DNA from 2 places in the Carnobacterium sp. genome. Region 1 is predicted to be linked to the other one. Evidence: riboswitches for the same ligand, from Rfam matches in the RefSeq annotation. Region 1 holds a riboswitch; the other holds the start of a gene.
What was found. A riboswitch is a leader RNA that binds a small molecule or an ion and turns the genes downstream of it on or off. The one in region 1 is predicted to bind thiamine pyrophosphate.

Region 2: another riboswitch for thiamine pyrophosphate. It lies ahead of thiM (hydroxyethylthiazole kinase); the one in region 1 lies ahead of thiT (energy-coupled thiamine transporter ThiT).

The regions. Positions count from the first base shown of each region.
Region 1 is NZ_JBEMBC010000029.1:5,668-10,639, forward strand. Features, by position in the region: gene ABS911_RS07505 (betaine/proline/choline family ABC transporter ATP-binding protein) at 1-46, opposite strand, end outside; gene cls (cardiolipin synthase) at 209-1,660, opposite strand; gene thiT (energy-coupled thiamine transporter ThiT) at 1,824-2,387, opposite strand; TPP riboswitch at 2,460-2,563, opposite strand; gene ABS911_RS07520 (GNAT family N-acetyltransferase) at 3,062-3,550, opposite strand; gene ABS911_RS07525 (HD domain-containing protein) at 3,604-4,269, opposite strand; gene ABS911_RS07530 (quaternary amine ABC transporter ATP-binding protein) at 4,718-4,972, shown strand, end outside.
Region 2 is NZ_JBEMBC010000016.1:8,061-13,032, reverse strand. Features, by position in the region: gene ABS911_RS04990 (YtxH domain-containing protein) at 1-204, shown strand, start outside; gene thiE (thiamine phosphate synthase) at 326-946, opposite strand; gene thiD (bifunctional hydroxymethylpyrimidine kinase/phosphomethylpyrimidine kinase) at 951-1,766, opposite strand; gene thiM (hydroxyethylthiazole kinase) at 1,763-2,506, opposite strand; TPP riboswitch at 2,650-2,748, opposite strand; TPP riboswitch at 2,806-2,904, opposite strand; gene ABS911_RS04970 (alpha-amylase) at 3,053-4,513, opposite strand; gene ABS911_RS04965 (DUF378 domain-containing protein) at 4,722-4,937, shown strand.

The DNA of each region.
Region 1 (4,972 bases):
TTTTCCCACCTTTGTAGACTTTGGAAACATTTTTAAATTCTATCACTACATTCACCTCTTATATAGTTTCGTTTTTTTGACCATACTCTCATTTATTATCTCAAAGAAGCCACACCTTATCAAATTTGATGCTTTCTAATTAAAATGCTCTCATAAATTAACAGGGCTGAAACAAAAATTACTTGTTTCAACCCTGTTAATTCATTGCTTATAAAATTGGAGAAAACAGCCGTGAAAAAATTTGTTTAAATTTTAACCATTTAGACTGATTGTCTAACATTTCTTTAGTTAACAAATAACTTTTTTTCATATCTTCGTAGAAAAATTGTTCTTGTTGTTTTGCAATTTTATCATCGTAGATAAAAACATTTACCTCAAAATTTAATTTAAAACTTCGGATATCAAAGTTGGCTGTACCAATTGAACAAATATCTCCATCAACAACAACTGTTTTCGCATGTAAGAAACCATTATCGTAAATGTATACTTCTGCTCCCGCATCCACCATAGCCTCTGCATAATACATTGTTGCACGATAAATAAAGGGATGATCTGGTTTATTTGGTATCATAATTTTTACGTCAATCCCTGACATAACGGCAATTTGGATAGATTCTAACACAGAATCATCTGGAACAAAATACGGTGTTTGTATGAAAACTGACTCTTTAGCCATACTGATCATCTTAATATAGCCTTTTTTTATTTGTTCAAGATCTGAATCTGGACCGCTAGATACAACTTGGATATTTGTGTGTCCTTTTTTATCGATCAAAGGAAAATAATTTTCTTCATATTCTAATTTATGGTTTGAAACAGCTGCATTCCAGTCCATCAAAAAACGACTTTGTAAAGCTAACACTGCATTCCCTTGAATTTTCAAGTGGGTGTCTCTCCAATAGCCAAATTTCTTATATTCGCCTAAATACTCGTCTCCTACATTAAAACCACCGGTGTACCCAATTTTACCATCGATTACTACAATTTTCCGGTGATTCCGGTAGTTGAATCGTAAATTAACAATTGGCAGCTTAGATCCGAAAAAAGGTTCAGCTTTTCCACCTAATTTTTTTAAGGTCTTAAAAAATTTTGGTCTTAATGATCTAGATCCTAACGCATCATAGATGACTAGAACTTCTACTCCTGCAGCTGCACGTTCTTCCAATGCTGTAAGGACGCGTTTCCCAATTTTATCATTATGAATAATGTAATAGATCATATGGATATGATGTTCTGCTTTAGAAATATCTTCAATCAATGAATCAAATTTTTTTGCCCCATCGGTAAATAATTCAACCTTATTTCCTTTTGTTAAAATGGATTCATCACTTTCTAAAAACAAACTAGCCATTTCCTTGGCATTTTCAGACGCTTGTCTTTCAGATAATAATTCTTCATCATCAGCCAGCATTTCTTTCTGAGCTTGCACAAGCTCTGGCATCCCTATATTTTCTTGCGAATTAATATCAAATATTTTTTCGCGGGTCAATTTTTTCCCGATAAATAAATAAAAAATAAAACCTATACCTGGTAAAAGAATGAGCACAAGCAACCAAGCCCAAGTAGCTGCAATATCTCGTTTTTCGCGAAATACCGTGATAATAGAAAGTAAAACATTTAGAAAGTAGAGCCCTAAAATTATGTATAGTATAATGTTCATTCAGTTATTCCTCTCCACCTTGTTATTGTCTAATCTTACTACTTCCGTTTTCTTTTAGCTACTAGAAACTAGCTGTATAAAAAAAATAACTGTCAAAGAAAAAAAGAGACTGGAGTAATTATCCAATCTCTCAATCTATAGACTTATTTAAGTAAATCCAATCTTATTTTTTTGGTAAAAACAAGGTTGGCGTCGTTTTGGCCATGATGCATAAAACTACACTAGTAGCTATTCCCGTTGCTAAGGCACTTCCACCATTCGCAATAAATGAGTACCAAATGGGATTCATACCTTCTGGAGCATAGCTTCCCCAGAAATAATAACCTGCAATAAAGTGCCAAAAGAAACGGGCAATCGTTCCAATAATCGTTCCAATTAGAATAAATTGATACTGCTTGAATTGGTTATTTTCTTTAAAAGCAAGTTGTAAAGGTTTCCTAACTACACCTGCAAAACCAACAAATGCAAAAGCAACAAAATACTCTATAAACCCTTGTAATGGATGCAAAATGCTAGCATTTCCTATTAAAAAATGTAGTATCCCCCAAAGAAAACCTGCTGCAGTTCCTGCCACGAAACCACGTCTAAATGCAAACAAGGTCAACGGTATCATACCTAAAGAAATGGTAAATCCTGTTCCAATATTTGTTGGAATCAGGGACAATACAATAGCTAAAGCCGCAAATATTGTACCTTCTATCCAAACTCGTAATCGATCATTTCTCAAAAAAACTCCTCCTATTGTGCTGAACAGTGCCACACATCAAAGGAGGAGCTCGAATTATCATTATAAATAACATTTCGTCCCCGTCACAATCCCTACGCTCGTACTAACGAACAGGTTCCAAGGGTTAGAATCTATTGATTCAATCTCAGCTTTTTACAGCACCCCTTTGTGATGGTTGTTCATTTAATTTTTCTTACTCCATAAACATAACATTATTCTAAATAAATTTCAATTATAATAATAGGAACATTATCATTTATATTCATTTACATAAGTTTGAATTACTACCTTTGAACTAGACATCGGAAACTTAGTGCGTAGCTTAAACAGGTAAGTTAGAAGCTGCGTTACCAAGGCCACATAATGCTGGTTTTTCAGTCCATTCTCATCCTGACTATAAAACTTTTTGACCATGGTCTATTGTTTCAGGTGCTTGAAAAACAAATGGAAATCAAACTTTTTAGTGTAGGCATTCGCTTGAGTAATTTGCTCTTGCAAGTCCATAGGCAAATAGTTAAAAGAAACGGTTCAATCCATTTACAAAATGAATTTTTTTGTTTTATTCTTATCCATAAGACCATTCCTTTACAGTGGTCTTATGGATAAATCATCTTCCAACCATTGTAAAGGAGTAAAGGATTTTTTATTTTTACGAAAATTTGGATTGATCTATTTTAATGCAACACTAGTGCCTTTGAGTATATAAATTTATAGCCATCCAACTCTTTCACTTTGTTTTTAGTATCTTTAAATCCAGATTTTATATACATCATTTGTCCACTAATATTATCGTGATTGATTAATAGTATAATTTCATTAATTGAAGGGAAATGTTCATTAACAAATTTAGGCAGTTTTTCCATTGAAGCTTTACCATATCCTTGTTTTAAATACCGCTTATCAACTGAATGAGCTTTTAATAAAATAGCATGAGGATTTGAACCATAATTTAGAATAGCGTCTCCAGTTTGAAGGATAAAAAAGCTCACCATTTTATCCCCGTCTAACACTAAAATCGGATGTTTTTCACTTTCGTGTAAACTTTCTGTCATACCGTCCATAGGTTTCACTGTATATGGAGTTTCTTCTATTGTATAATCTTCTATCATAGGGATATCGCCTACCGTTGCTTCTCTTAATATCAGACCTTCCATCTCACCCATAACAAACCTCCTATACTTTTCATTTCAATCCGATTGAAATGAAAAGCCTCTGCTTATTTCTCCCCGTCCCATTCAGCGTAAAATTCTTCTAAATAAGCTTCCATATAAGAATGCCTTTTTTCAGCCATTTCCTTTCCAATACTCGTATTCATTTCGTTTTTTAATTTTAATAATTTTTCATAAAAATGCATAATTGCTGTATCTTCTCCCGAACGATATTCTTCTATTGTAATGTGATCTCGTGGTTTTTTTTCTGGATCATGAATTAACCGATTTTTTGAACCCGAGTAGGCCATAGTGCGTGCAATTCCAATTGCCCCTAATGCATCCAAACGATCTGCATCTTGAACAATTTTCCCCTCTATAGAAGATAATACCACTTTATTCGTTCCGCCCTTATAAGACATATGAAGAATAATTTCCATTATTTGTTCGATTTCTTGTTTGCTTAATGAAAATCTAGAAAGCCATACTCTGACCTTTTTCTCTCCTTCAGCTTCTGTTTTATTTAACTTGCCGTCTGCTACGTCATGTAAGAGAGCTGCCATTTCACAAATAAAGAGATTAATACTTCCTTTTTCCTTTTGCGCTATACTTTTAGTTAAATTTCGCACACGGTGAATGTGCCACCAATCATGACCACTAGCATCATCTTTTAAAAGTTGGTAGACATATTCTTCTGTCTCATTTATTATCTTTTTTTGCAATTCCGTTAACATCCATCGTTCACCTCTTTTTGGCCATTAAACTACTTAAAATAAGTTTATCAACCCCACTCAAAAATCACAAGTTATATGTCCAATGTAATTTTATTTTTTATCGATCATTTTCTAGAAAAGGACCAATAATCGACCTAAAAAAAAGTTTTTTCATTTTTTTTATTCATGCTCTAAGGTCCGTTATGAAGGCAAAACAAAGGTACTAAAGCTTATTTTTGAAAATGCTTTGGTTTTTCATTTGTTTTCATTCATGTTACACTGATTATTGTGTTCCATTTAGAACTATTTTTTTTATGAATAGTTGTCGTTGTTTTTCGTAAAAGGGGTTTTAGATAAAACTACTATAGAAAGTGGTTGGCTAGTCAATTTATGTTTGGATTCTCTCTTAATATCAATTTTGATTTACTAGTTTGAGATTCATACCTAAAAAGGGAAAGGAGATGTTATTTTGTCAAAAATAACTGTTGAAAATGTATCGAAAGTTTTTGGTAAAAAAACAACACAAGCCTTAGAAATGTTGAAAGAACAAAAATCTAAGCAAGAAATTTTAAAAGAAACGGGGGCTACTGTCGGAGTTAATAATGTTAGTTTCACTGTTGAAGAAGGTGAAATTTTCGTTATTATGGGATTATCTGGTAGTGGAAAATCAACTCTTGTTCGAATGTTTAATCGTTTAATCGATCCTACAAAAGGAAATATCTAT
Region 2 (4,972 bases), on a different contig from region 1:
AAAGAAGTTGAAGAGGAAATCAGTTATACTGATCCTGAATTAGCTGCTACCATTGAAGATATTGAAACAGACTTAAATTTACACTCTGAACCACTTGATAATTCAGATTTTACAGGTGCTGTGGAAGTTCCACCAACAGCTGTAGTTGAAGACTTATCTAATGCTCCTGACTTATCTGTTGAAGAAAGACGTGGACAATTATAGACCTAAAACGAACTTAAGATAAAAACAACACTCCCGCTAATGAGCAAATCATTAGCGGGAGTGTTGTTTATTTATGACTATTCAAATAATAAAGAAACGGTATATGGATCCTTTAAAACAATTAATTTATTCTTTTCGTTAGAAGGAGGTTTTTAACCGTTTGCCTAATATCTTTACTGCGACAGATAACTGAAATAACCGATACCCCGTCTGCTCCTGAAGAAAGAACGTCACTAGCATTTTCTTCTGTGATTCCTCCTATACCAACAATAGGAAAGTTATTAAACTGTTTTCGCATAACACTTAAAAAATGCAATCCAGCAGGAGGCTTCGCGTCTTTTTTAGAGCATGTTTTGTATATTGGACCAATTCCCACATAATCTGCTCCATTAAGTATTGCTTGTTCCATTTCTTTAGAATTGTGTACAGAAACGCCTACTATTTTTCCTTTCGCTTGTTTACGAAATCTAGAAAGAGCTAAATCTTCTTGTCCAATATGGATACCATCAGCATCTAGTTTAAGCGCTAGTTCAACATCATCGTTGACGATAAAAGGCACTTGATATGCTTGACACATTTTTTGGCAAGCACGAGCAAACTCTTCATAGATGATACCTGTTAATGCCCCTTCACCTTTTTCACGTAATTGGAAACATGTAATACCTGCTTTTAATGCTTCTTCAAGTGTTTTCAAAGGGTCTTTTGTGCAGTTCCTTGTTCCCATTATAAAATAGACGCTCAATATATTACAATCCACTTACTACTACCTCACAGATTCCTTGCTGACCATTATAAGCAAAATGATTTGTTGGTCCATGTCCATTTCCAATATGAAGAGGAGTGGAAATAGCTAGATGGATGAATTTTTTTGCTTCAATTATAGATTCCTTTATCGATAGTCCTTTTGCAATATTTGCTGTAAGAGCTGCAGAAAACGTACAACCTGTCCCATGTGTATCTTTTGTTTGTATACGAGGGGTGCTTATCGAAAAAGAATGCTGACGAGTGTATACTCTATCCGTTGCCTGTTCTCCATCTAAATGACCTCCTTTTATAATCACGCATTCAACCCCCATTTGAAGGATTTGCTGTGCAGCTTCTTCAATATCTTTAACCTCTTTAATTCGTCTACCTGTTAACAGTTCTGCCTCAGGAATATTTGGTGTGCAGATTGTTGTATAAGGAAAAAGTTTTTCTATTAATGTTGTTACTGCTGCATCCTGTAAAAGATTTGCTCCGCCCTTTGCGACCATCACAGGATCAACAATCAACGGAATATTTTGTTGTTGTATGATTTTAGCTACAACTTCAATAATTTCAGTTGAGAATAACATGCCGGTTTTAATTGCTTTTATAGAAAAATCATCCAGCACAGTTTGTACTTGTTGTTGTACAAATCTTGGTGATACTTCAAAAATGCCGTGGACTCCTAGTGTATTTTGGTCAGTTAATGCTGTAATAGCTGTTGTCCCAAATACACCAAGTTCTTGAAATGTTTTTACATCTGCTTGAATTCCAGCACCACCACCTGAATCTGATCCGGCAATTGTTAATGCAATCATTTCTCCATCTCCGCTAACTCTTGCAAGGCATTCATAAATTGTAAAGCAAACGTTCCTACCTCATTTGTACTATGCTCAGCAGCTTGTTTGTAGTCTTTTAGCGTTGTTGCTAAATCTTGCAGTTGATTTGTATCTCCAATAGCAAGAGACGCTGCACAGATAGCACTTAATAAACACCCAGTACCTGTAATGTGTGTCGCTATTTCCTTGCCTCCTGAAATATGAATTCCCTCATGCCCATCTGTTATAAAATCTGATTCACCTGTTACAATAACAAAGCACTTATACTGCAAAGACATTCGCTTTGCTACTAGAGCAATATCTATTTCACCTGTGCCGCTATCTACACCTTTTGATTGCCAAACCTCACCTGCAATTGCTGCTAATTCTCCTACATTGCATCGAATTAAATCAAACTGAATATTTTTTAAAAATAGTTGAACCAATTGTCTCCGATAACTTGTAGAACCAACGCCTACAGGATCCAACACTATAGGAATGGATAATTCATTGGCTTTTTTCCCAGCTAACATCATAGATTCTGCTGTACGATCATTCACAGTGCCAATATTAATAAGCAATGCTTGGGCAATCGACACTATTTCAGAGACCTCGTTCATTTCATCAGCCATAATAGGTGAAGCACCGACTGCAAGCAACCCATTCGCTGTAAAATTAGCAACCACATAATTTGTCATGCAATGCACTAAAGGAGCTTTTTTTTTAATTTGTACTAACATGTTTCATTCCTCTTTCCTCTACTTTTTTTGTCTGCCATTTCTTTCACTATTCATCAAAAAAAACTAATTTTCAGTCCTCCTTTATTTTGGACGCAAGCAAAAAAAAGCCTCTACAACAGTTGTAGAGGCTAAAAAAGTGTATAAGAAAAACACTAATCGCTCCCTACGTCAGTATTAACTAACAGGTTCAAAGGGTCAGGTTTTAACCTTCTCAACACAAGTGTGTCCCCCCGCAATTAAAAGTTTTACAAAAGAAAAACTCCCCATAAAAATGGAGAGCTCAGTACGTATAATCTAATACATATGTACATAGTGCTCCCTACGTCAGTGTTAACTAACAGGTTCAAAGGGTCAGGTTTTAACCTTCTCAACACACATGTGTCCCCCTGCAAAACATTTAATTACTTATAAGCTTACTATAGACAAACTATTTAATCAATTCTCTTAAGTAAATAGACATTAAGAGTACAAAAAATTAACTAATGAATAGACTTTTTCAGTCTATTCATTAGTTAGCAACAACTTGATCTTTTTCTTTTAGTTTAATTATTCTTCTTTATTAACCCATACAGATATGGATCCAGCTTCTACAAGAAAATGACCATTTCCTTCCTCATCAATAATTACTGTCTCCGCACAATTGCCTAAATAATCTTCATAAACAAATCCCTTTTTTTCTTTTCCTACAAGCATATCTTTATATCCTTCTTCACTATTTGAAATGACTACGGCACAGCCCTTTGGATACTCTTCATTTCCTGATCGAGTCCAACCAATACAATTTCTGTGATCAAAATAATCTGTTTGATTTCCATAAGCATAATTCTTTTTAAGGTACAATAATTTATCGATTATTTCACGTTGAGGTTCAATTGGGTTATCCCCTTTAATACCATAATAATCACCGTAAAAGAGCACTGGATAGCCTTCTTGTCTTAGTAAGATAACTCCATAAGCTGCAGGCTTAAACCAAGGTTCAACAAATGATTCAAGAGATTGGCTTGGCTGTGAATCATGATTGTCTACAAATGTTACAGCTTGTGTAGGATTGTTTTTGATTAATGTTTGGTCAAGTAAATGTGTCAAATCAAATTCATTACCTATTTTTGAAGCTTGTTCCAATTGATGATGTAAACCCACATCAAATAAATCCAACTTGTAATCTTGACTATCTAAGTAATTATTTAAACTAGAGTAATTTTGATCCCAATATTCTCCAACAATAAAGAATTGTTTGCCAAAATTAGATTCAATACTTTCACGTAATTCATAAATGAAATTTTCGTTGATGTGTTTGACTGCATCTAACCTAAATCCATCTACTCCCGTTTCTTCAATAAACCAGTTAGCCCATTTTTTTGTTTCTTCAATAACTTCTGGATGACTGTAATCAATATCAGCGTACATTAGGTAATCGTAATTGCCATATTCATCATCTACTGTTTTATCATCTGCCCAGCCTTTATTTTGTCCTTCAATGCGATAAATAGCTTTTTTCTCGTTTTCTTGATTGTAATCCGTTCCTGAAAAATGGTACCAATGCCATTGGAAATCAGAGTATTTTCCTTTTCTACCTGGAAAAGTAAACTCTGTCCATCCTTCAATTTCATAGGGTTCACTGATTGTTTGATTGCGATCATCCGGATCCACTTCAATCGCTTTAAATCGCTCAACTCCATCTGCACCTGCTTTATGATTTAAAACAACATCTGCATAAACTTGGATCTCGTATTTATGCAGCTCCTCAATTGCTGCTATTAGTTCCTCTTTTGTACCATATTTAGTACGCACAGTTCCTTTTTGATCAAATTCTCCTAAATCGTATAAGTCATAAATGCCATATCCATTATCTTTTTCCCCAGTACCTTTAAAACAGGGTGGAATCCATACACTTGTTACCCCGATTTCACTTAAATGTTTTGCATCTTCTTTTAACCGTTTCCAATGCTTTCCATCATTTTCTACATACCATTCGAAATACTGCATCATCAGTCCATTTTTATGCATGATCTTCATCCTTTCGAGAACTAATCCATTATCTAGCCAATTATTTAATTTATTGCTTGCTTAAAAATTACACTTTAGTGATTTTATCAATTTTATCATTTTTTCATCAAAAAGAATAATAACAAGAATTTCTTTTGCAAGTCACATTAATCGACAACCAATTTTAAACAAAGTATAGTTATTCTATCAAATAAAGGAGGTTATCTAGATGAAAGCATTGGATAGTATTGCGTTAGCACTACTAATTGTTGGCGGTTTAAACTGGCTCTTGGTTGGACTATTTGAATTTGATCTCGTTGCTACAATTTTTGGCGGACAAACATCGTTGTTATCTAAAATTGTTTATATCATCGTTGGTTTATGTGCATTGTATTCCTTAAAGTTCTTCCCTTTATTAACTTCAAACCACAAAGATAGACATTAATTTATTCATAGAAATTAAATACCGTATAAAAAAGG